DNA from 3 places in the Enterobacter sichuanensis genome. Region 3 is predicted to be linked to each of the others. Evidence: predicted binding sites of a transcription regulator. Region 3 holds the regulator's gene; each other region holds the start of a gene.
The links. Region 3 encodes LexA, which represses DNA repair genes until DNA is damaged. Its sites were predicted from a motif close to TNCTGTATGTACATACAGNA; they were not measured.
Positions count from the first base shown of each region.

Region 1 (7,776 bases), 530 kb from region 3:
CTGCTGGATGCCGAGCCAGATCAGATACGCCGCCCCGGCCCATTTCAGTACTTCAAACGCCAGCACCGAGCGGGAGAACAGGGTGCCCAGACCAATCCCGACCAGCACGATGTGAATGCCCAGCCCGGTCTGCAAACCAGCAATCGACGCCGCCGCACCGCGATAGCCGTGGTTAATGGAGGTGGTCATGGTGTTAATGGCGCCCGAGCCTGGTGAAAGGCTAAGGATGATGGATGTCAGCAGGTAAGCGAACCACCACTCGAAGGTCATTTGAAACTCCCGAATCGTCTGTTTTTATGCCACAATACGCTATTGTTGAGTCATTTTGTGACCGGTGACGAAAAAACGATATTCCTTGGCTTAGGTGAGTAGAAACCCGATGTTTCAGCAGAAAAAGGACTGGGAAACACGAGAAAACGCATTTGCTGCTTTCTCCATGGGGCCGCTGACCGATTTCTGGCGCCAGCGTGAGGAAGATGAGTTTACGGGTGTCGGTGATATTCCGGTACGCTTTGTGCGTTTTCGCGATAAGAAAAATGACCGGGTCATTGTGGTCTGCCCCGGGCGTATCGAGAGCTACGTCAAATACGCCGAACTGGCCTATGACCTGTTCCATCTTGGCTTCGATGTGTTGATTATCGACCATCGCGGGCAGGGGCTTTCCGGCCGCCTGTTATCGGACACGCATCGCGGCCATGTGGATAACTTCAGTGATTACGTCGACGATCTCGCCGCGTTCTGGCAGCAGGAGGTCGAGCCTGGCCCCTGGCGGAAGCGCTATATCCTGGCACACTCGATGGGCGGTGCGATTTCAACGCTGTTCTTACAGCGCCACCCGCATCAGTGCGACGCCATTGCGCTCACCGCGCCGATGTATGGCATCGTCATGCGTTTTCCTGACTGGATGGTACGTCATATTCTCGACTGGGCTGAGGGCCATCAGCGCATTCGGGAAGGCTATGCCATCGGAACGGGGCGCTGGCGAGCATTGCCCTTTGCGATGAACGTCCTGACGCACAGCCGACAGCGCTATCGTCGTAACCTGCGTTTTTATGCCGATGAGCCACGCCTGCGCGTGGGCGGCCCGACATATCACTGGGTACGGGAAGGGATCCTTGCCGGTGAGCAGGTTCTGGCAGGCGTCACGAATGATGACACGCCAACCCTCCTGATTCAGGCTGAAGAAGAGCGTGTGGTGGATAACCGCATGCATGACCGCTTTTGTGAACTCCGCGCTGCCGCCGGCCACCCTTGTGAAGGGGGAAAACCGTTGGTTATCAACGGCGCGTACCATGAGATCCTTTTTGAAAAGGACGCTATGCGCTCAGTCGCGCTTAACGCCATCGTCGAGTTTTTCGACCGGCATAACTGATTGTCTATTGAGGTTAAATTTTCCTATGTACCAGGTTGTTGCATCTGATTTAGATGGCACGCTGCTCTCCCCCGACCACACCCTGTCGCCTTACGCGAAAGAGACCTTAAAGCTGCTGACTGCCCGGGGCGTGAACTTTGTGTTTGCCACCGGCCGCCACCACGTAGACGTGGGGCAGATCCGCGATAATCTTGAGATCAAATCGTACATGATCACCTCCAACGGTGCGCGCGTACATGATACCGACGGCAATCTGATCTTTACGCACAACCTGGATCGCGATATTGCTGCCGATCTGTTCGGTGTGGTGCACAATAATCCGGCTATCGTCACTAACGTTTATCGCGATGACGACTGGTTCATGAACCGCCATCGCCCGGATGAAATGCGTTTCTTCAAAGAAGCGGTATTCAACTACTCCCTGTATGAACCAGGTCTGCTGGAGCCGGATGGCATCAGTAAAGTGTTCTTCACCTGCGACAGCCATGAAGAGCTGCTCCCGCTGGAACAGGCGATCAACGCCCGCTGGGGCGATCGCGTTAACGTCAGCTTCTCAACGCTGACCTGTCTGGAAGTGATGGCGGGAGGTGTCTCCAAAGGCCACGCCCTGGAAGCGGTCGCGAAACGTCTGGGCTTTGGGCTGAAAGATTGTATCGCCTTTGGTGACGGCATGAACGATGCCGAAATGCTATCAATGGCAGGTAAGGGCTGTATCATGCAGAACGCGCACCAGCGTCTGAAAGATCTGCACCCGGAACTGGAAGTGATTGGTTCTAACGCTGATAACGCGGTACCGAAGTATCTGCGCAAACTGTTCCTTGAATAATCTTCATTCGGTTATTTATCGCTCAGTTGTCAACTAAAGAGTTCGCTACAATGCCTCTCCTTATTTCTGAGAGACAAGCATTGTGGCGCTACTCATTATCACCACTATCCTGTGGGCCTTCTCCTTTAGCCTGATTGGCGAATACCTTGCCGGTTCGGTCGACAGCTACTTCTCGGTGCTGATGCGCGTGGGGCTGGCGGCGCTGGTGTTCCTGCCGTTTCTGCGTACGCGCGGGCAATCGTTGAAAACGATCGTGCTGTATATGCTGGTGGGGGCGATGCAGCTCGGCATCATGTATCTGTTTAGCTTCCGGGCTTACGTCTACCTGTCCGTCTCTGAATTCCTGCTGTTCACCGTGCTTACGCCGCTCTATATCACGCTGATCTACGATTTGCTCAGCAAGCGCCGCCTGCGCTGGGGATACCTGCTGAGCGCGGCGCTGGCGGTGATTGGCGCGGCGATTATTCGCTACGACAAAGTGAGCGATCACTTCTGGACCGGGTTGATGTTCGTCCAGCTCGCCAACATCAGTTTCGCCATCGGCATGGTGGGCTACAAACGTCTGATGGAAACCCGTCCGATGCCGCAGCATAACGCGTTCGCCTGGTTCTATATGGGGGCTGCGATTGTTGCGGTGGCGGCGTGGTTTATGCTCGGTAATCCGCAAAAACTGCCAACCACGAACGTGCAATGGGGCGTTCTGGTCTGGCTGGGCGTGGTGGCTTCAGGGCTGGGATACTTCATGTGGAACTACGGCGCGACCCAGGTCGACGCCGGTACGCTGGGGATCATGAACAACGTGCATGTCCCGGCGGGGCTGCTGGTTAACCTCGCCATCTGGCAGCAACAGCCACACTGGCCGAGCTTCCTTATTGGGGGAACGGTGATCCTGGCTTCGCTGTGGGTCCATCGCCGCTGGGTCGCTCCGCGCTCCGCACAAACGGAAGATGGTCGCACGCGTGGTTCCGCGCTGAGCGAATAAACGCCTCTGTAATCGGCTGTCGCTGCTCGCCATCGCGCACGGCGGCGTACAGCCGGCTCCACAGTCCTTCACCCAGGGTTTTAGTGACCACCAGGCCCTGGCGTTCAAAACTCTCCACCACCCAGTGCGGCAGCGCTGCGATACCCATTCTGGCCGCCACCATCTGAATCAACAGCAGGGTGTTATCCACGCTTTTCAACTGCGGGCTAATGCCTGCCGGCTGCAGGAAGTGACGCCAGATATCCAGACGACTGCGCTGAACCGGATAAATCAGCAGCGTTTCTGTCGCCAGGTCTTCCGGCGTGATGCGCGTTTTGGCCGCCAGCGGATGGTCCGGCGCCAGCACCAGGCGCACTTCATAATCAAACATCGGTGAATAGTGCAGGCCACTGCGCGGCAGAATATCGGACGTCATCACCAGATCCAGCTCGCCCTGCTGCAACGAGGGCTGCGGGTCGAACGTCACGCCGGATTTAAAGTCCATCTCCACCTGTGGCCACTTCTGGCGGAAGTTCTCAAGCGCGGGGGTCAGCCACTGGATACAGCTGTGGCACTCAATGGCGATACGCAGTGTGGTCTGCTGCGGTTCGTTACACGCCTGCAGCGCGCTGGCGATCTGCGGCAGGACCTGGTTCGCCAGCTGCAACAGGATCTCGCCCTGCGGCGTAAAGCGCAGCGGCTGGCTCTTACGCACAAAAAGACGAAAGCCGAGGCGTTGTTCCAGATCGCTGAACTGGTGAGAAAGGGCGGACTGGGTCTGGTGCAGCGTGGCCGCCGCTGCCGCGAGCGAGCCGCAGTTCCGTAACGCCTGGAGCGTTTTCAGGTGTTTTATCTCGATCATGAAAGTCCTTCACTTCGGCATGAACATTTTGCGCTTGAGGAATATACAGTAACCGCCAATTATAGAAGTGTAAACATCTGGACGTCTAAAATCCTTCGTCTTTTAAATTTATGGTGCGTTGGCTGCGTTTACTCACCCCGGTCACTTACTCATGTAAGCTCCCGGGGATGAGCAAACTTGCCGCCTTCCCTGAATTCAAAATCCAAAGGATTTACAATTAATTAGAGGAAGAACACATGACTATCCGCAATCACACTCTCGGTTTCCCTCGCGTTGGCCTGCGTCGCGAGCTGAAAAAAGCGCAAGAAAGCTACTGGGCGGGAAACGCCACCCGTGAAGAGCTGCTGGCAGTGGGACGCGAGCTGCGCGCCCGTCACTGGGATCAGCAAAAACAGGCGGGCATTGACCTGCTGCCGGTGGGCGATTTCGCCTGGTACGACCATGTTCTGACGACCAGCCTGCTGCTTGGCAACGTGCCGGCTCGTCATCAGAACAGCGATGGATCGGTAGATATCGATACCCTGTTCCGCATCGGCCGTGGCCGTGCGCCAACGGGTGAGCCAGCGGCAGCGGCGGAAATGACCAAGTGGTTTAACACCAACTATCACTATATGGTGCCGGAGTTCGTAAAAGGTCAGCAGTTCAAACTGACCTGGACGCAGCTTCTTGATGAAGTGGACGAAGCGCTGGCGTTGGGTCACCAGGTGAAGCCCGTATTGCTGGGGCCGGTAACCTACCTGTGGCTGGGTAAAGTGAAAGGGGAGCAGTTCGATCGTCTGAGCCTGCTTAACGATATTCTGCCGGTCTACAAACAGGTCCTGATTGAGCTGGGCAAGCGCGGCATTCAGTGGGTGCAGATCGACGAACCTGCGCTGGTGCTGGAGCTGCCGCAGGCATGGCTCTCTGCCTTCAAACCGGCATATGACGCGCTTGCGGGGCAGGTGAAGCTCCTGCTGACCACCTATTTCGAAGGCGTGACGCCAAACCTGAAGACGATTACCGCGCTGCCGGTGCAGGGTCTGCACGTCGACCTCGTACACGGTAACGATGATGTGGCAGAGCTGCACAAACGGCTGCCAGCGGACTGGCTACTCTCTGCCGGCCTCGTGAACGGGCGTAACGTCTGGCGCGCCGATCTGACGGAGAAATATGCGCAGATTGAAGACATCGCAGACAAACGTGAACTGTGGATCGCCTCTTCCTGCTCCCTGCTGCACAGCCCGATTGATCTCAGCGTAGAAACCCGTCTGGATGCGGAAGTGAAGAGCTGGTTCGCCTTTGCCCTGCAAAAGTGTGAGGAGCTGGCCCTGCTGCGTGACGCCCTGAACAGCGGCGACACGGCGGCGATTAGTGAATGGAGCGCACCCATCCAGGCGCGCCGTCACTCGGCTCGTGTTCACAACCCGGCTGTGGAGAAACGTCTGGCGGCCATCACCGCCCAGGACAGCCAGCGTCAGAGCCCGTATGAGGTGCGTGCCGAAGCGCAGCGCGCGCGCTTCAACCTGCCTGCGTGGCCGACCACCACGATTGGTTCCTTCCCGCAAACCACCGAGATCCGCGGCCTGCGCCTGGACTTCAAAAAAGGCAACCTGGACGCGAATCACTACCGTACCGGTATCGCCGAACACATCAAACAGGCGATTGTAGAGCAGGAGCGCTTAGGTCTGGACGTGCTGGTGCACGGGGAGGCCGAGCGTAACGACATGGTGGAATACTTCGGTGAGCATCTGGACGGTTTCGTGTTCACCCAGAATGGCTGGGTGCAGAGCTACGGCTCCCGCTGCGTGAAGCCGCCGGTGGTCATCGGTGATATCAGCCGCCCGGAACCCATCACCGTGGAGTGGGCGAAATACGCCCAGTCCCTGACCGACAAGCCCGTGAAAGGAATGTTGACCGGCCCGGTGACCATTCTTTGCTGGTCCTTCCCGCGTGAAGATGTGTCCCGTGAAACCATCGCGAAGCAAATCGCGCTGGCGCTGCGTGATGAAGTGGCGGATCTCGAAGCCGCAGGCATTGGCATCATCCAGATTGACGAACCGGCCCTGCGTGAAGGTCTGCCGCTGCGCCGCAGCGACTGGGAGGCCTACCTGAAGTGGGGCGTGGAGGCGTTTCGCATCAACGCCGCGGTGGCGAAGGACGACACCCAGATCCACACCCACATGTGTTACTGCGAATTTAACGACATCATGGATTCGATCGCCGCGCTGGACGCTGACGTGATCACCATCGAGACCTCGCGTTCAGATATGGAACTGCTGGAGTCGTTTGAAGAGTTCGACTACCCGAACGAAATCGGACCGGGCGTGTACGACATCCACTCCCCGAACGTGCCGAGCGTGGAGTGGATCGAAGCCCTGCTGAAGAAAGCCGCCCAGCGCATTCCGGCTGAGCGCCTGTGGGTAAACCCGGACTGCGGCCTGAAAACCCGCGGCTGGCCGGAAACCCGCGCGGCGCTGGCGAATATGGTGAAGGCGGCACAGAATTTGCGTCAGGCGTAGCCGCGACGCGCGATGGCCGGGCGTCTGCCCGGCCTGCGCATACTTAGCTCAGGTCTGCGCCGTTACTGGCAATCACTTTTTGGTACCACCAGAAGGAGTCTTTTTTCAGCCGTTTTAACGTGCCGTTGCCTTCATCGTCCTGATCGACATAGATAAAGCCATAGCGCTTCGACATCTGCGAGGTGCCTGCGCTAATAATGTCGATACACCCCCATGTGGTGAACCCCATTATCTCCACCCCTTCATTAATCGCCGCCAGCGTTTGTTCAAAGTGGGCGCGGAAATAGTCGATGCGGTAGCTATCATGGATCTTGCCGTTTTCGACCACATCCTTCGCGCCCAGACCGTTTTCAACGATAAACAGCGGTTTCCGGTAACGGTCATACAGCTCCAGCAGCGAGATTTTCAGCCCAAGGGGATCAATCTGCCAGCCCCATTCCGACGCAGGTAGATAGGGGTTTTTCACGCCGAGCACGGTATTGCCGGGAATGCGTTCAGCGTCCGGCTGAGTGGATTCGGTCATCGACATGTAGTAGCTGAAGGAGACGAAATCGACGGTATGCTCCTTTAAAATACGCCGATCGTCAGGGTGCATTTCAATATGGATATTTTGTCTTTCCAGATCGCGCAGGATCAGCGGCGGGTAGTCGCCAAATACCTGCACGTCGGCATAAAAATAGTTCTCCAGGTTTTTCTTCAGCGTAGCTTCAACGTCTTCCGGGCGGCAACTGTGCGGATAGGTGGTCAGTTTTGTCAGCATGCAACCGACCTTGCTGCCGGGAATTTTGGCGTGGCAGTCGCGCGTCACCAGTGCTGAGGCGACAAACTGATGATGTAGCCCCTGGTAAATATCCTGCTTTGCCTGACCCGGTGCGCTCTTCTCTTCGCGAATACCCGCCGTGGTAAACGGATGACGGTGAATACTGTCTATTTCGTTAAAGGTCAGCCAGTAACGCACCAGATCTTTATAGCGGTCGAAACAAACATTGCAGAAGCGGACAAAGGCATCCACCACGTTGCGATGTACCCAGCCGTTATATTTTTCGCTCAGCGCCAGCGGCATTTCATAGTGGGAGAGGGTGACCAGCGGCTCGATGTGATGACGACGCAGCTCGCGGAACAACTCTTCATAAAACTGCAGCCCGGCCTCGTTGGGCGTAGCGTCCTCTCCGGTCGGGAAAATGCGCGACCAGGCAATGGAGACGCGCAGCACCTTAAAACCCATCTCAGCAAACAGGGCGATGTCGTCTTTATAGT
Region 1 covers NZ_CP027986.1:4,499,733-4,507,508, reverse strand. Annotated here, with positions in the region: gene rhtB (homoserine/homoserine lactone efflux protein) at 1-270, opposite strand, end outside; gene pldB (lysophospholipase L2) at 380-1,372, shown strand; gene yigL (sugar/pyridoxal phosphate phosphatase YigL) at 1,398-2,198, shown strand; gene C1N69_RS21750 (carboxylate/amino acid/amine transporter) at 2,281-3,180, shown strand; gene metR (HTH-type transcriptional regulator MetR) at 3,068-4,021, opposite strand; gene metE (5-methyltetrahydropteroyltriglutamate--homocysteine S-methyltransferase) at 4,258-6,519, shown strand; gene C1N69_RS21735 (glycoside hydrolase family 1 protein) at 6,563-7,776, opposite strand, start outside.
Region 1: metR (HTH-type transcriptional regulator MetR) is a predicted target of LexA. The motif match lies at 4,053-4,072, and genes of this name have one in related genera.

Region 2 (7,776 bases), 1.8 Mb from region 3:
TTATATCCATGAAGCAGGTATATTTAGGTATAACACCTTTCCCGAAAAAGGGAAGAGGGTTGAGTATTTGATTTTACGAATTTTTAACACAAATCACTTATTTTACGCTCGCTGAAATTTAAGTTAAGTCAGATTAAAGCGTATTTTATAAATACTATATATATTCATCGGGTTAATATTTATGTCGCGCGACGGCGGTTAACGGTGATTGAGGCCTCTTCCCGGCGCAGGTATAGTACCCTCCTTAGTTGTAGCCGGAGGATGTCCATGAACCCTGACGACAAATCTTATTTTCTTGACGCCATGGAGGATGTCCAGCCCCTGAAGCGCGGCCCGGATATTCACTGGCAGCCGAGCCGCAATACGCGGGTGCGCGAGAAGGTGGATAGTGAACAGCTGGATAACTTCCTGACGCTGGGTTTTCTTGAACTGGTGCCCCTTGACGAGCCTCTGGCGTTCCGGCGCGATGGGGTACAGCAGGGCGTTATCGATAAGCTGCGATCGGGTAAATACCCCCGCCAGGCCAGCTTAAATCTCCTGCGCCAGCCCGCCGAACGCTGCCGTCAGATGCTGTTTTCGTTTATTCGCCAGGCCGGGCGCGACGGGTTACGTAACCTGATTATCATTCATGGGAAAGGGCGCGAGCAGAGCTCACATGCGAATGTCGTGCGCAGCTATCTGGCGCGCTGGTTAACCGAGTTCGGGGAAGTACAGGCTTTCTGCGAGGCGCTGCCGCATCACGGCGGCAGCGGGGCATGCTATGTCTCGCTGCGCAAATCCGATGAAGCGAAACAGGAGAACTGGGAGCGGCACGCCAAGCGCAGCCGCTAATGAGAGCGGGCGAGACACTCGCCCGCCGGTGGCTCAGAAGGTTTCCCAGTTGCTGTCGGCAGACGCGGTTGTCGTTGCCGGTCGCAACAGCTGTGGCATTTTCACATTCGCCGGGCGCGGGGCGACCGCTTTCTCTTTTCCGTTCAGACGAAACGCGGCGACGGCCTGACGCAGCTGTTCGGACTGATCTTCCAGCGCCGCCGCCGCCGTGGCGGACTGCTGCACCAGCGCGGCGTTTTGCTGCGTCACGCTGTCCATCTGCGAAACGGCCAGGCTTACCTGCTCAATTCCCCGGCTCTGCTCGTCAGACGCAGAGGAAATCTCACCCATAATATCGGTCACGCGGGTGACGGCGGCGACAATCTCTTTCATGGTGGAGCCGGCCTCGCTGACCTGCTCAGAACCGGTATTTACCCGGCTGACTGAGTTTTCGATAAGCCCTTTGATCTCTTTCGCCGCCTGCGCGCTGCGGCTTGCCAGCGTACGGACTTCACCTGCGACCACCGCAAAACCGCGACCCTGTTCCCCGGCGCGGGCGGCTTCCACCGCTGCGTTAAGTGCAAGAATGTTGGTCTGGAATGCGATGCTGTCAATCACGCCGGTAATATGCGCAATTTGCTGCGAACTGTCGGCAATTTCGGTCATGGTGAGAACCACATTATCCACCACGTGACCGCCGCGCGCCGCCGTTTCTGAAGCATTCTTCGCCAGCATGGTCGCCTGACGGGCATTATCGGAGTTCTGTTTAACCGTCGCCGTCAGCTCTTCCATGCTGGCGGCGGTCTCTTCGAGCGAGGCTGCCTGCTGCTCGGTACGGGCGGAAAGATCGTTACTTCCTGCGGCAATTTCGCCTGCACCGGTGTAGATGGAATCGGTGCTGCCGCGTACGGCGCTGACGGTGGTCACCAGCGACTGCTGCATTTCATGCAGACCGGCGGCCAGCTGGCCCATCTCATTGCGGCCAGAGAGGGTGATTTCCTGCGTCAGATCGCCCCCGGCAATCGCGCGAATATGGTTCATAATGGTGTTGAGTGGTTTTAACAACAGGTGTTGTAAACCCTGCCAGATGACCACCAGTACCGCGATAACGGCCAGCAAGATAGCCGCCAGTGTCCATTGCATCTGCGTGAAGCTGCTCTGATTCTCTTCGGCGGCGGCTTTCAGCAGAGTGTTGTTTTCGGCGCGCCAGCGGTTATAGACCGCTTCCATATCGTCCTGCGCCTGTTGCGCGTCCAGATCGCCATAGGCCTGGTAGTTGTCGGCACGCAGATACTCAATCGACAAACGCATCACTTCGTGCATCTGGTTCCAGGACTTCTGCATCTCGTCGGTCAATGCCGCGTTCTGGCCGTTAACCTGCGGCAGTTTTTGCCACGCCTTGTTATAGGCTTCGGCTTTTGCCAGCGAGTCACCTGCTGTGCCGAGCAGTTTATTGATCGCCGCAAGGGACGCCGGATCACGCTGATTTTTCAGGTAGCGGATCGCCACGCGGGTCACGGTGACGCGTGTTTTCACCAGCGTGTTCACGCTGTCGCTCAGGCTTTCCTGCTGAGCGTTGAGCACACCGGAATTCTGGAAGTTATGGCGATCGTTACTGACGGCAGAGTAGAACAACCCTCCCGTGACAACTTGCAACAGACAGAATATGGTGAGGGCAAAGATAATACCGGTAATCACGTGCAGATTTTTCAGCATAGCGGTCGTCCGTTAGAGAAGATGCAGGGTTTCTTCAATACTATCGTCGTAGAGAATTTAAACTTTAATTTAACTCGCGCTTAACTCAGGGGCCCGTGAGGGAACCTGTTGTAAACCCGGATCATTTTTTATGAGGAAGGTCAACATGAGCAGTATTGATAAAAGCGGGACGTACGCGCTCGGAACGCGAACGGTTAAACGACTGGGCTATGGTGCGATGCAGCTGGCCGGGCCGGGGGTATTTGGGCCGCCGAAGGATAAAAATGCCGCGCTGGAGGTGTTACGTGAAGCCGTGGCGGCGGGGGTAAACCACATTGATACCAGTGATTTTTATGGCCCTCATGTGACTAACCAGCTGATCCGCGAGGCGCTTCATCCGTACCGGGACGATCTGACGATTGTGACCAAAATTGGCGCCCGTCGCGACAGCAAAGGCGCCTGGCTACCGGCCTTTTCCGCACAGGAGCTGACGCAGGCGGTGCATGACAACCTGCGTAATCTGCAGCTGGATGTGCTGGACGTGGTGAATCTGCGGATCATGTTTAGCGCGCACGGGCCGGCGGAAGGATCGATTGCTGAACCGCTTTCCACCCTGGCAGAGCTCCAGCAGCAGGGGCTGGTGCGTCACATTGGCCTGAGCAACGTCACGGCCACTCAGGTTGCGGAAGCGCAGAAAATGGTGCCGGTGGTGTGCGTGCAGAACATGTACAACATTGTGAACCGGGGGGACGATGCGCTGGTGGATCTGCTGGCGCAGCAGGGGATTGCGTATGTGCCATTCTTCCCGTTAGGCGGCTTTACGCCACTGCAATCTTCCGGGCTGCAGGCGGTCGCCGACTCGCTGGGCGCAACGCCAATGCAGGTTGCGCTGGCATGGCTGCTGCAACGTTCCCCGAATATCCTGCTGATCCCGGGCACTTCGTCCGTGGCGCATCTGCGGCAAAACCTCGCGGCGGGCGAACTGCAGCTGCCGCCTGACGCACTGGAAACATTGAATACGCTGATGGACTGATCGTCACAGGCGCGAAGCCCGACATGTGCTTTTGGGCTTTGCGCGTTTTAAATCTTCTGACACTTCAACGCGTTTGGGTTCGCTTCCGGAAATGACCTTGATCCTTTGCCATAATCCGTAATACTGTATTTATATACAGTATCTGGCGAGAAAGGCATTATGGACACTCTCTTTTCTTATCATCCAAACCAATACATTGAATTACCTTTATTTTTAGAGCGTGTAGCCTGTGGTTTCCCCAGTCCGGCGCAGGATTATGTGGAGGATCGTCTCGATCTTAACCGGCTGGCAGTGAGACACCCCAGTGCGACCTATTTTATCAAGGTGAGTGGAGACTCCATGATTGGCGCAGGGATTGGCGACGGCGATCTGCTGGTTGTCGACCGTTCGTTAACTGCCGGGCATGGGGATATCGTTGTGGCCTCGGTCGCCGGAGAGTTTACGGTGAAGGAGTTACAGACTCGTCCGGTTCTGCGGCTGCTGCCACATAACGTTCGCTATCAGCCCATTACCTTTCAGTCCGAAGAGGAGCTGCAGATCTTCGGCGTCGTCACCCACACCCTCAAAACGCATAAACATGTTCGCGCTGGTTGATGTAAATAGCTTTTATGCCTCCTGCGAGAAGGTGTTCCGCCCCGATCTGGAGGGGAAGCCCATCGTGGTGGTTTCCAATAACGACGGCTGCATTATTTCACTGTCGCCGGAGGCAAAGCAGTTCGGCATAAAAATGGGTGAGCCGTATTTTAAATTCAAAGAGAAGCGTTTTCCGTCACGGGTTTACGTGTTTAGTTCAAACTATGCGCTGTATGCCGATCTCAGTAGTCGGGTGATGCAGACGCTGACCGATCTCGCCCCGGCAATAGAGATTTACTCCATTGATGAGGCGTTCGTGAACGTTTCAGGGGTCAGTAACTGCCTGGCGCTGGAAGCATTCGGTCACCAGATGCGCACGCAGGTCTTTAAAAATACGGGCTTAACCGTTGGCGTCGGTATTGCCCCGACGAAAACGCTGGCAAAGCTGGCCAACTATGCAGCGAAGCGGTGGTCCGGCACTGGCGGCGTGGTCGATCTGTCGGATCGCGAGCGGCAGCGGAAACTGCTGGCAAAGGTTCCGGTTGAGGAGGTGTGGGGCGTAGGGCGGCGCATCACGAAAAAGCTTAACGCGATGGGAATAACCACGGCGCTGGAGCTGGCGGAAGCATCCTCCTGGGTCATTCGCAAACATTTTAACGTGGTGCTGGAACGTACGGCGCGCGAGCTTCGCGGGGAGCCCTGTCTTGATCTGGAGGAGTACACCCCCACGAAGCAGCAAATTATCTGTAGCCGTTCGTTTGGCCACCGTATAACCCAATACGAAGAGATGCACCAGGCGATTTGCGCCTATGCGGAACGTGCCGCAGAGAAACTGCGCGGCGAGCATCAGTATTGTCGTTTTATCAGCGTGTTTGTGCGGACCAGTCCGCATGCGGACAACGAAATTTATTATGGCAATCAGGCCTCTGTCACCCTGATGACGCCCACCAATGACTCGCGGGATATTATCCGTGCCGCCACGGAGGCGCTGGGGCGAATCTGGCTCGACGGGTATCGCTATATGAAAGCCGGGGTGATGCTGGCGGACTTTTTCAGCAGCGGCGTCGCTCAGCTTAATTTGTTTGACGATAACCGTCTGCGCGCCAACAGTGCGGCGCTGATGGAGATGATCGACAGCGTAAATCACTCCGGCAAAGGGAAGATCTGGTTTGCGGGGCAGGGTATTGAGAAAGCCTGGGCAATGAAGCGCGAGATGCTGTCACCGGCTTATACAACGCGGTACGCGGATTTGCCGGTGGCGAAGTAATAGTGGCGCTATTTCTTTTGCGTCAGCCAGGTTGCCGCGGCCGTCAGCACGCCGATCCACGGCATTTCACCCGCACCTGCCAGGAAATTATGGCGATCGATGTCATTATTTTTACGAATATCAGCAAGGCGGGTAAGCGCCGTTTTCTCATCCGCGGCGCCGATCTCCTCAAACTGTTTTTCAAACCCCTGAGCGATGAGTTGCGCGGCCGCGTCGATATTTTCGCTCTCGATCGCAATCAGGTTCGTGCCTTTTTGGAAAAAACGGTAATCCTGCATACGTGCTCCAGTAAGAGGAGGTTAGGGTGAAAATACACTATGCCTTGCGGTTAAAAAAAGCACGCGATTTGCGCAAGCAACGTTTAGCTTTTCTTTACGATTTCAGGCAGTAATTGCTCAATCACGCCCACGACGCTGCGGACGCGTTGTGGAATAAAGCGTGCGTCGGGATAGACGGCATAGAGAACGCGGTCGGGTAACCGCCAGCCGGGCAATACCGGCACCAGCGTGCCGGCCTGCAGTGCGCGGGCCGCAAGCGGGCGCTGCATGCCGCCGATCCCGATGCCTGCCTCCAGCGCCTGTAACAGCGCGTCGCTGGTATTGGCCCGGAAAACGGTATTCACCTTCACCTCGAGGGTTTCCTCAGCAGCAATCAGCCTGAGCGGAACATCCGGCGGGATGCCGCTAAACCGTACGTGCGGCAGCGTCGCGAGTTCGCTGACGTCGTCCACCGCCGGAAAACCGGGGGCGGCAAACAGAGCCGTTTCAATACGCGCCAGCACGCGAGCCGCATGCGCCTGCGGGGGCTCGCTGCTCAGCCGTATCGCCACATCCACACCCTCCGTCACCAGATCGGCAATCCGGTCATCAAGAGAAATCATCAGATGCAGTTCGGGATGCAGGCGTTGCAGCGTCAGTAAATGGGGCAACACAATCTGCCCCAGGCCGCTTGGCAGCTGGACGTGCACGCTGCCCTGAAACTGGTGGTCGACGGGATTGAGCCGCCTCTCCGCTTCCCGCATGGCGTCCAGCAGCAGCTGCATGTCCCGACGATAACGCTCCCCCTGCTCGGTCAGCTTCATGGTGCGCGTTGTTCGGTGCAGTAACACCACGCCGAGCTCCTGCTCAAGGGCGGCGATCTGCTGGCTAACGGCAGATTGTTTCATTCCGCTCTGGCGGGCGGCTGCAGAAAAGGATCCTGCCTGCGCGACACAGAGAAAAGTAGAAATGGCGTTGAGCTTGTTATTCATTTAATGGTTTTTCTGATAGGTGCCATCGAAGTGAGGGGATATCCGCTAAAAAAATAATATATGACACTGCATCTGTCACTCATTCTGGAGAAACACCATGAACAAAAGAGAGCAACACAACGTCGCGTTGATCGCGGGGGCCAGCGGCATTGTCGGCAGACAGCTTGTCAGGACGCTCCTGCATCATAAGTGGGAGGTGATCGGCCTCAGTCGCCACGGCGTCACCCATCCGGACGGCATTCCGATGGTGAACGTCGATTTACTGGATGCGCAGGACAGCGCCCGGGCGCTGCGCGTCCTGGATGGCATCACTCATCTCTTTTACAGCGCCTGGGCGAACGCGGCGAACTGGACGGACATGGTCGAGCCGAACGTTACAATGCTGCGTAATCTGGTCAGCACGCTTGAAAAAACGGCGCCTTTGCAGACGGTAAGCCTGATGCAGGGGTACAAAGTCTACGGTGCACATCTGGGGCCGTTTAAAACCCCGGCGCGCGAAAGCGATCCCGGCGTGCCGGGGGCGGAATTTAACGCCGCGCAGCTCACCTGGCTCAGCCAGTTTCAGCGCGGGAAACGCTGGCACTGGAACGCCATCAGGCCGGGCGTGGTGGGAAGTTCAGTGCCGGGCAATACCATGAACCTTGCGCTGAGCATTGCCCTGTACGCTTCGCTGTGCAAGGCTCAGGGGTTACCGCTGCGTTTTCCCGGTTCGGAACAGACCTGGCACAGTATTGTTGACCATACCGACGCCGGGCTGCTGGCCGAAGCCACCCTATGGGCCGCCACGTCACCTGCGGCACAGAATCAGGCATTCAACGTGAATAATGGCGATATCTGGCGCTGGAGCGAGCTGTGGCCGCGCATCGCTCGCTGGTTTGAGCTGGACACTGCGCCGCCGGTGAGGTTGTCATTTCGCCTGCTGTTTACGGATTATCGCGACGTCTGGCGCGAGCTTGCCGGGGAACGGCTGGTGGAAGCGGATATTCTGAAACTGAGCGACGGGCAGTTTGCCGATTTCGTCTTTAGCTGGCATTACGACATGTTCGGTGACGGGAGCAAACTCCGGCGGTCGGGCTTCACGCGAATGCAGGCGACCGATGAGATGTTTTTCAGCCTGTTCGCGCAGCTGAGAACCGCGCGGATTATTCC
Region 2 covers NZ_CP027986.1:2,073,694-2,081,469, forward strand. Annotated here, with positions in the region: gene smrA (DNA endonuclease SmrA) at 268-831, shown strand; gene tcp (methyl-accepting chemotaxis citrate transducer) at 865-2,526, opposite strand; gene C1N69_RS09965 (aldo/keto reductase family oxidoreductase) at 2,672-3,538, shown strand; gene umuD (translesion error-prone DNA polymerase V autoproteolytic subunit) at 3,698-4,132, shown strand; gene umuC (translesion error-prone DNA polymerase V subunit UmuC) at 4,116-5,378, shown strand; gene C1N69_RS09980 (hypothetical protein) at 5,387-5,656, opposite strand; gene C1N69_RS09985 (LysR family transcriptional regulator) at 5,740-6,627, opposite strand; gene C1N69_RS09990 (SDR family oxidoreductase) at 6,725-7,776, shown strand, end outside.
Region 2: umuD (translesion error-prone DNA polymerase V autoproteolytic subunit) is a predicted target of LexA. The motif match lies at 3,660-3,679, and genes of this name have one in related genera.

Region 3 (7,776 bases):
TGTTTATCTCCCGGTTTGCGATGGGTCAGGTATAGCACAGACTGGCCGATCTCGGTGTTTTTAGCAGAACATGATAAAGTGAGGGTTTTCCGTCCTATAACATCCGGGGTGCTAAATGGATAAGTCCACAAAAGAGCTGTTAGCGCAGGCCGAAAAGCTGTGCGCGCAACGCAATGTGCGCCTGACTCCGCAGCGCCTTGAAGTGTTGCGCTTGATGAGTCTGCAACAGGGTGCCATCAGCGCCTACGATCTGCTCGACCTGCTCCGCGAAAGCGAGCCGCAGGCAAAGCCACCGACGGTCTATCGCGCGCTGGATTTCCTGCTGGAACAAGGGTTTGTGCATAAAGTCGAATCCACAAACAGCTATGTGCTGTGTCATCTGTTCGATCAGCCTACCCACACCTCGGCGATGTTTATTTGTGACCGCTGCGGCGTGGTGAAAGAAGAAGGTGCGGAAGGTGTGGAAGACATTATGCATACGCTGGCCGCTAAAATGGGCTTTGCCCTGCGCCATAACGTGATTGAAGCACACGGTCTGTGCTCAGCGTGTGTGGAAGTGGAAGCCTGTCGTCATCAGGACGCATGTCAGCACGACCACTCGATTCTGGTAAAGAAAAAGCCGCGTTAGCAGCAAAAGAAAAGGCGGCTTTTAAGCCGCCTCAGTGGGTTATTCAGCGTTACCAGCGGTAATCGTTACGGGTTTCCCAGTCTTTGACTTCGTTTTCCGCCTGGTCTTTTGCGTAGCCGTAACGCTCCTGAATTTTACCGACAAGCTGGTCGCGTTTACCTTCAATGACGGTCATATCGTCATCCGTCAGCTTACCCCACTGTTCTTTCGCTTTACCTTTGAACTGCTTCCAGTTGCCGCCGATTTCGTCTTTATTCATCATCGTGTCCTCTTCGTTAAGCGTCGGGTCGTAACGTCCGTTACGTTCTTTTCTGCTGGACGTGATAATTATTGTAGTTAAGGATTCCGCTGTTAGTTTCATATTCGGAATCTTTAACCGTCACGATATATCGTGGCGTGAGGGGAACCAGGTATTGTTTTGCCAGTGTCGGCGCCAGATAAACGCCAGCGATAACCCGCGCAGTGAGAGAAAGACGGCCAACGCCAGCCATAAACCGTGGTTACCAAGCCACGGAAGCGTCAGCAACGTCAGGCCAAACCCGGCCGCCGCGACAGCCATGCTGTTACGCATTTCGGCTCCGCGCGTCGCGCCAATAAACATGCCGTCCAGCAGATAACACCAGACACCCACCACCGGCAAAATGACCTGCCAGATGAGATAATGGCTCGCCAGTTCGCGCAGTGCCGGCAGGGAGGTGAGTAACGCGATAATCTGTTCGCCAAAGCAGGCGTAAATCAGCGCGAATGCCAACGCCACCAGACCCGACTGTCGACAGGCCGCCCGCCAGACATCCCGCAGATGCCCGCTTTCCCGTGCGCCATACGCCTGCCCCGAATGCGCTTCAACCGCATAGGCAAAGCCGTCCAGCGCATAGGCGGTAAAGGTCAGCAGCGTCATCAGGACGGCATTAACCGCAACGATGTCTGGCCCGAGCCGTGCGCCAAAGACCGTCAGTGCACCAAAGCAGAGTTGAAGCAGCAATGAACGCAGCATGATGTCACGGTTGAGCGCCAGCAGCTTACGGATATTGCCGCGCCAGGCGGTTTTGAGCAGCGCAAGGGAAATCCCGCGCATCACCAGCACACGCCAGACCATCCACAGACCAATAATAAAGGTCCCGTATTCGGCAATCGCCGTCGCCAGCGCTGCCCCCTGCACGTTCATTTGCAGCCCCATTACCAGCCAGACATCCAGCACAATGTTGAGCAGGTTGCCCACCACCAGCAGAATGACAGGCGCACGGGCATACTGGACGCCCAGGAGCCACCCCAGTAGAACCAGATTAGCCAGCGAGGCGGGCGCGCTAAGCCAGCGGATTTCAAGAAAACGCCGCGCCTGTTCCAGTACTGCCTCGCTGCCGCCAACGATATGGAGTGCAAGGTCAATCAGGGGAGCGCGCAGTAAAACGATCAACGCCCCTGCGCCAAGCGCAAGCATCATCGGCTGTACCAGCGCACGCGCCAGACGCAACGGATCTTTTGCACCGTAAGCCTGCGCGGTAAGGCCGGTCGTACTCATGCGCAAAAAGAGCAGCAACATGAACAGAAAGCTGGTTGCCGTCGCGCCAATCGCCACGCCGCCAAGATAAACAGGCGAATCCAGATGACCAATAACGGCGGTATCGACCAGCCCCAGCAAGGGCACGGTGATATTGGAGAAAATCATCGGCAAAGCAAGACGCCACAATGCCTTATCGGATGCCGTCAGCAGTGACATGAAAAATACCGGAAGTGGGAAATGAATCAGGCTACAGCGGAGCTGTAGCCTGTCAGGAAAAGATTAAAGCCATTCACCGTTGCGAATCACCCCAACCGCCAGTCCTTCGATAGAGAAGTTCTGTTCACGGAGGTCCACCACAATCGGGGAGAACTCGCTGTTTTCAGGCAGTAACTGTACGGTGTTACCCTGTTTTTTCAGACGCTTGACGGTCACTTCATCATCAATGCGTGCGACCACAACCTGGCCGTTTCGTACATCCTGCGTTTTGTGAACCGCAAGCAGATCGCCATCAAGAATGCCGATGTCTTTCATCGACATACCGCTTACGCGCAGCAGGAAATCAGCGCTCGGTTTGAACATACCAGGATCGACCTGGTAATGGCCTTCAATATGCTGCTGAGCCAGTAAAGGCTCACCTGCAGCAACACGCCCTACCAGCGGAATGCCCGTCTCTTCTTCCACCAGCAGGCGGATACCCCGTGACGCGCCCGAAACAATCTCAATGACACCCTTACGCGCCAGCGCTTTCAGGTGTTCTTCGGCAGCATTCGGAGAACGGAAGCCCAGACGCTGCGCGATTTCCGCACGCGTGGGTGGCATACCCGTCTGGCCGATATGATCCCGAATGAGATCAAACACCTCTTGCTGCCTGGTCGTTAACGCTTTCATTCCGCCCCCTGGGTGTATATACAGTTATGCTGTGAGTATATACAGTCAAAGGCGATTTTGGAACCAAAAACTGCACAAAAAACCAGGGACTTAATTATTCCTCGAGGCTCATCGGAAATGTGACCAAAGCAGCGTGACCCAGGTGATAACGGCAGTGATAATCGACAGCAACACGGCAGCAGAGCCCATGTCTTTTGCCCGGCCTGAAAGTTCGTGGAAATCAGAGCCGATACGATCCACAACGGCCTCAATAGCGCTATTCAGAATTTCCACTATCATCACCAACAATACGGATCCGATCAGAAGAACGCGCGTTATCGCATCAATATCAAGGAAACAGGCGATAATCACCGCGACAATCGCGGCGATGCCCTCCTGGCGGAAGGCAGCTTCGTTGACCCACGCGGCGCGAAAACCTTTCCAGGAGTAGCCAGCAGCTTTGATGATTCGGGTTAACCCAGTGGTATTATTGGCCATTAAAAGAACCTTTTTTAAAAAAGAGCGTCAGTAACAGGGGCCGTAACGCGTTTCGCTACAGCCTGAAGTATGACGGGTAACAACAGAAATTTTGCGCGCTTTCTGTTATCCTTGCGCCGCAATTGCATTATTAACCAGAGGCTTTACATCGTTTATGTCCGGCTGGCCACGAATTTACTACAAATTACTTAATTTACCATTAAGCATCCTGGTAAAAAGCAAGTCTATCCCAGCAGAACCCGCGCTGGAATTGGGGCTCGATACGTCGCGTCCCATTATGTATGTTTTGCCTTATAACTCGAAGGCAGACTTACTGACGCTTCGCGCCCAGTGTCTGGCGCATGACTTACCTGACCCGCTTGAACCGCTGGAAGTTGACGGTACGCTGCTGCCGCGCTACGTGTTCATCCACGGTGGGCCGCGTGTGTTTACCTATTACACGCCAAAGGAAGAGTCCATCAAGCTGTTCCATGACTATCTCGACCTGCACCGCAGCAATCCTGACCTGGATGTACAGATGGTGCCGGTGTCGGTGATGTTTGGTCGCCGCCCGGGCCGCGAAAAAGGGGAAGAGAACCCACCGTTGCGCATGCTTAACGGCATCCAGAAGTTCTTTGCGGTCTCCTGGCTGGGACGCGACAGTTTCGTCCGTTTCTCCCCTTCCGTGTCGCTGCGTCGAATGGCGGACGAGCACGGCACCGACAAGATCATCGCGCAAAAACTGGCGCGCGTGGCGCGTATGCACTTCGCCCGTCAGCGCCTGGCTGCCGTCGGGCCACGTCTCCCGGCGCGTCAGGATCTGTTCAACAAATTGTTGGCCTCTAAAGCGATTGCCCGCGCCGTTGAAGACGAAGCGCGCAGCAAGAAAATTTCGCATGAGAAAGCCCAGCAGAACGCCATTGCGCTGATGGAAGAGATCGCCGCGAACTTCTCTTACGAGATGATTCGCCTTTCCGACCGTATTCTCGGCTTTACCTGGAACCGCCTCTATCAGGGCATCAACGTTCATAATGCCGAGCGTGTACGTCAGCTGGCGCATGATGGCCATGAGATTGTCTATGTTCCCTGCCACCGCAGCCACATGGACTACCTGCTTCTGTCTTATGTGCTCTATCACCAGGGGCTGGTGCCACCGCACATCGCTGCCGGGATTAACCTGAACTTCTGGCCAGCAGGCCCGATTTTCCGCCGCCTGGGTGCCTTCTTTATTCGTCGTACCTTCAAGGGCAACAAGCTCTACTCCACCGTATTCCGTGAATATCTGGGCGAGCTGTTCAGCCGTGGCTATTCCGTGGAGTACTTCGTGGAGGGCGGTCGTTCCCGTACCGGGCGTCTGCTCGATCCGAAAACCGGCACGCTGTCGATGACCATCCAGGCGATGCTGCGCGGAGGAACCCGTCCCATCACGCTGGTGCCAATCTACATTGGCTATGAGCATGTGATGGAAGTAGGAACTTACGCCAAAGAGCTGCGTGGGGCGACCAAAGAGAAAGAGAGCCTGCCGCAGATGCTGCGTGGCCTGAGCAAGTTACGCAACCTCGGCCAGGGCTACGTCAACTTTGGCGAGCCGATGCCGCTGATGACGTACCTGAACCACCACGTTCCGGAGTGGCGCGAGTCCATTGACCCTATCGAAGCGGTTCGTCCGGCCTGGCTGACGCCAACGGTCAACGGCATCGCCTCTGAGTTGATGGTGCGCATTAACAACGCCGGTGCGGCTAACGCCATGAACCTGTGCTGTACGGCGCTTCTGGCTTCACGTCAACGTTCGCTAACCCGTGAACAGCTGACAGAGCAGCTGGATTGCTATCTGGATATGATGCGCAACGTGCCGTATTCGGTTGATTCAACCGTACCTTCTGCAACGGCCAGTGAGCTTATCGATCACGCGTTGCAGATGAACAAGTTCGAAGTCGAAAAAGACACCATCGGCGACATCATCATTCTGCCGCGCGAGCAGGCCGTGCTGATGACGTACTACCGTAACAACATCACCCACATGCTGATGCTGCCGTCGCTCATGGCGGCCATTATTACCCAGCATCGTCGCATCTCGCGCCAGGCGCTGTTGCACCACGTTGAGACACTCTACCCGATGCTGAAAGCGGAGCTGTTCCTGCGCTGGAGCAAAGACGAGCTGGCGGGCGTGCTGGATAAACTGACCGAAGAGCTGCGTCGTCAGGGGTTGATCACCGTGACGAATGACGAGCTGCACATCAATCCGTCACGCTCCCGTACCCTGCAGCTGCTGGCGGCCGGTGCGCGCGAAACGTTGCAGCGCTACGCCATTACGTTCTGGCTGCTGAGTGCGAACCCGTCCATCAACCGCGGTACGCTGGAGAAAGAGAGCCGGACGCTGGCACAACGCCTGTCCGTGCTGCACGGCATTAACGCGCCTGAATTCTTCGACAAAGCGGTCTTCAGCTCCCTGGTTCTGACGCTGCGTGATGAAGGCTATATCAGTGATACGGGTGATGCCGAGCCGGAAGAGACGCTGAAGGTTTACCAGATGCTGGCAGAGCTGATCACCTCAGACGTGCGCCTGACGATTGAGAGCGCCACGCAGGGCGAGTAACACAATGCCGGGTTATGGCCCGGCCTGACGCCCTGGATAATAAAAAGGCCCGGTAAGCGCTAACGCTACCGGGCCTTATTTTTTGAGCGTTGTTAACGCGTCGCGTTTAGCTCAACAGCGTAAACGCAATCATCCCGACAATCGCACCCGTTGTGCCAAGGATGGTTTCCATCAGCGTCCAGGTTTTCAGGGTTTGCGCTTCGGTGGCGCCGGTAAACTTGCCGAACAGCCAGAATCCGGCATCGTTAACGTGAGAGACCACAATCGAACCGCCCGCGATACAGACAGAAAGCGCGGCCATCTGTGCACCAGAGTAGTTAAGCTGTTCAATCACCGGCATCACCAGACCCACAGCGGTTAAACACGCCACGGTTGCGGACCCCTGGATGATACGCACCGCCGCCGCTAGCACGAAACAGGTGACTGCAATCGGTAGCCCCATCCCGGTCAGCGCTTCGCCCAGCGCCGGGCCGACGCCAGAATCCACCAGCACCTGCTTGAACACGCCGCCGGCACCGATCACCAGCAGGATAATCCCCGCAGGCTGCAGCGCTGCACCGCAGATTTCCATCACCCGGTCTTTCGCCATTCCCTGACGCATCGCCAGGCCGTAAATCGCTACCAGACAGGCCACCAGGATCGCCGTGAACGGATGACCAATAAACTCAAACCACTCATACGCGGTGGAGCCTACCGGCACAAAGCGCGCGGCGATGGTTTTCAGGCCCACGAGAACCAGCGGCAGCAGGATCAGCGACAGACTGAAACCAAAGGAGGGCATTTTGCCTTCGCCCAGGTGCGGCTCGGTGACATCATCCGGGATGTGCAGTTCAACGTAACGGCTGATGAAGTTGCCCCACAGCGGGCCGGCAATAATCATCCCCGGGATCGCCGCACACAGGCCAATCAGGATCATCCAGCCAAAGTCAGCATGCATCTGGGAGGCCAGCAGCATTGGCGCGGGCCCGGGTAGCAGAAACGCTGCCGCTGCCGCCACGCCCGCAAACAGCGGAATCACCAGCTTCACGAGGTTAGTGCCGGTATGGCGCGCCATAGAGAACGCCACGCTAATCAGCAGCACCACGGCAACCTCAAAGAACAGCGGCAGCGCGCAGATCAGCCCCGCCAGACCTATCGCATAGTGCGCGCGGCTGTGGCCGAAGGATTTCAGCATCTTGACGGCAATCTGGTCGACCGCGCCCGTCTCGTGCAAAATCTTGCCAAACATGGCGCCCAGCGCGACCACAATCGCCAGGAAGCCCAGCGTGCCACCCATCCCTTTTTCCATTGTCGCGGCGATCTTGTCGAGCGGCATACCGGAAAAAAGACCTGCACCAATAGAAACCACCATCAAAGCAACAAAAGCATGCATACGTGCCTTCATCACTAAAAACAGCAGCAGCAATACGGAACCCACGGCTGTCAAAACTAGCGTTAATGTACTCAAAACTTACTGCCTTTTATTAATGACCTCGATGGTGCTGGCAACAACACCCTCCAGTGACTGATCGATATCAACCACTAAGACGTCTTTCTCATCTTCACCCGGCTCCTGCAGCGCTTCGAACTGCGTCACCAGCATCTGCGTTTTGAAGAAGTGACCTTTACGCGCCTTCAGGCGGCTTTCAATCACCTCGAAGTCACCTTTCAGGTAGATGAACGAGAGGTTCGGATTGCCGTCACGCAGCAGATCGCGATAGGTTTTTT
Region 3 covers NZ_CP027986.1:313,837-321,612, reverse strand. Annotated here, with positions in the region: gene zur (zinc uptake transcriptional repressor Zur) at 116-628, shown strand; gene C1N69_RS01495 (CsbD family protein) at 678-887, opposite strand; gene dinF (MATE family efflux transporter DinF) at 1,008-2,345, opposite strand; gene lexA (transcriptional repressor LexA) at 2,409-3,017, opposite strand; gene C1N69_RS01480 (diacylglycerol kinase) at 3,126-3,494, opposite strand; gene plsB (glycerol-3-phosphate 1-O-acyltransferase PlsB) at 3,649-6,069, shown strand; gene gntU (gluconate transporter) at 6,176-7,516, opposite strand; gene gntK (gluconokinase) at 7,520-7,776, opposite strand, start outside.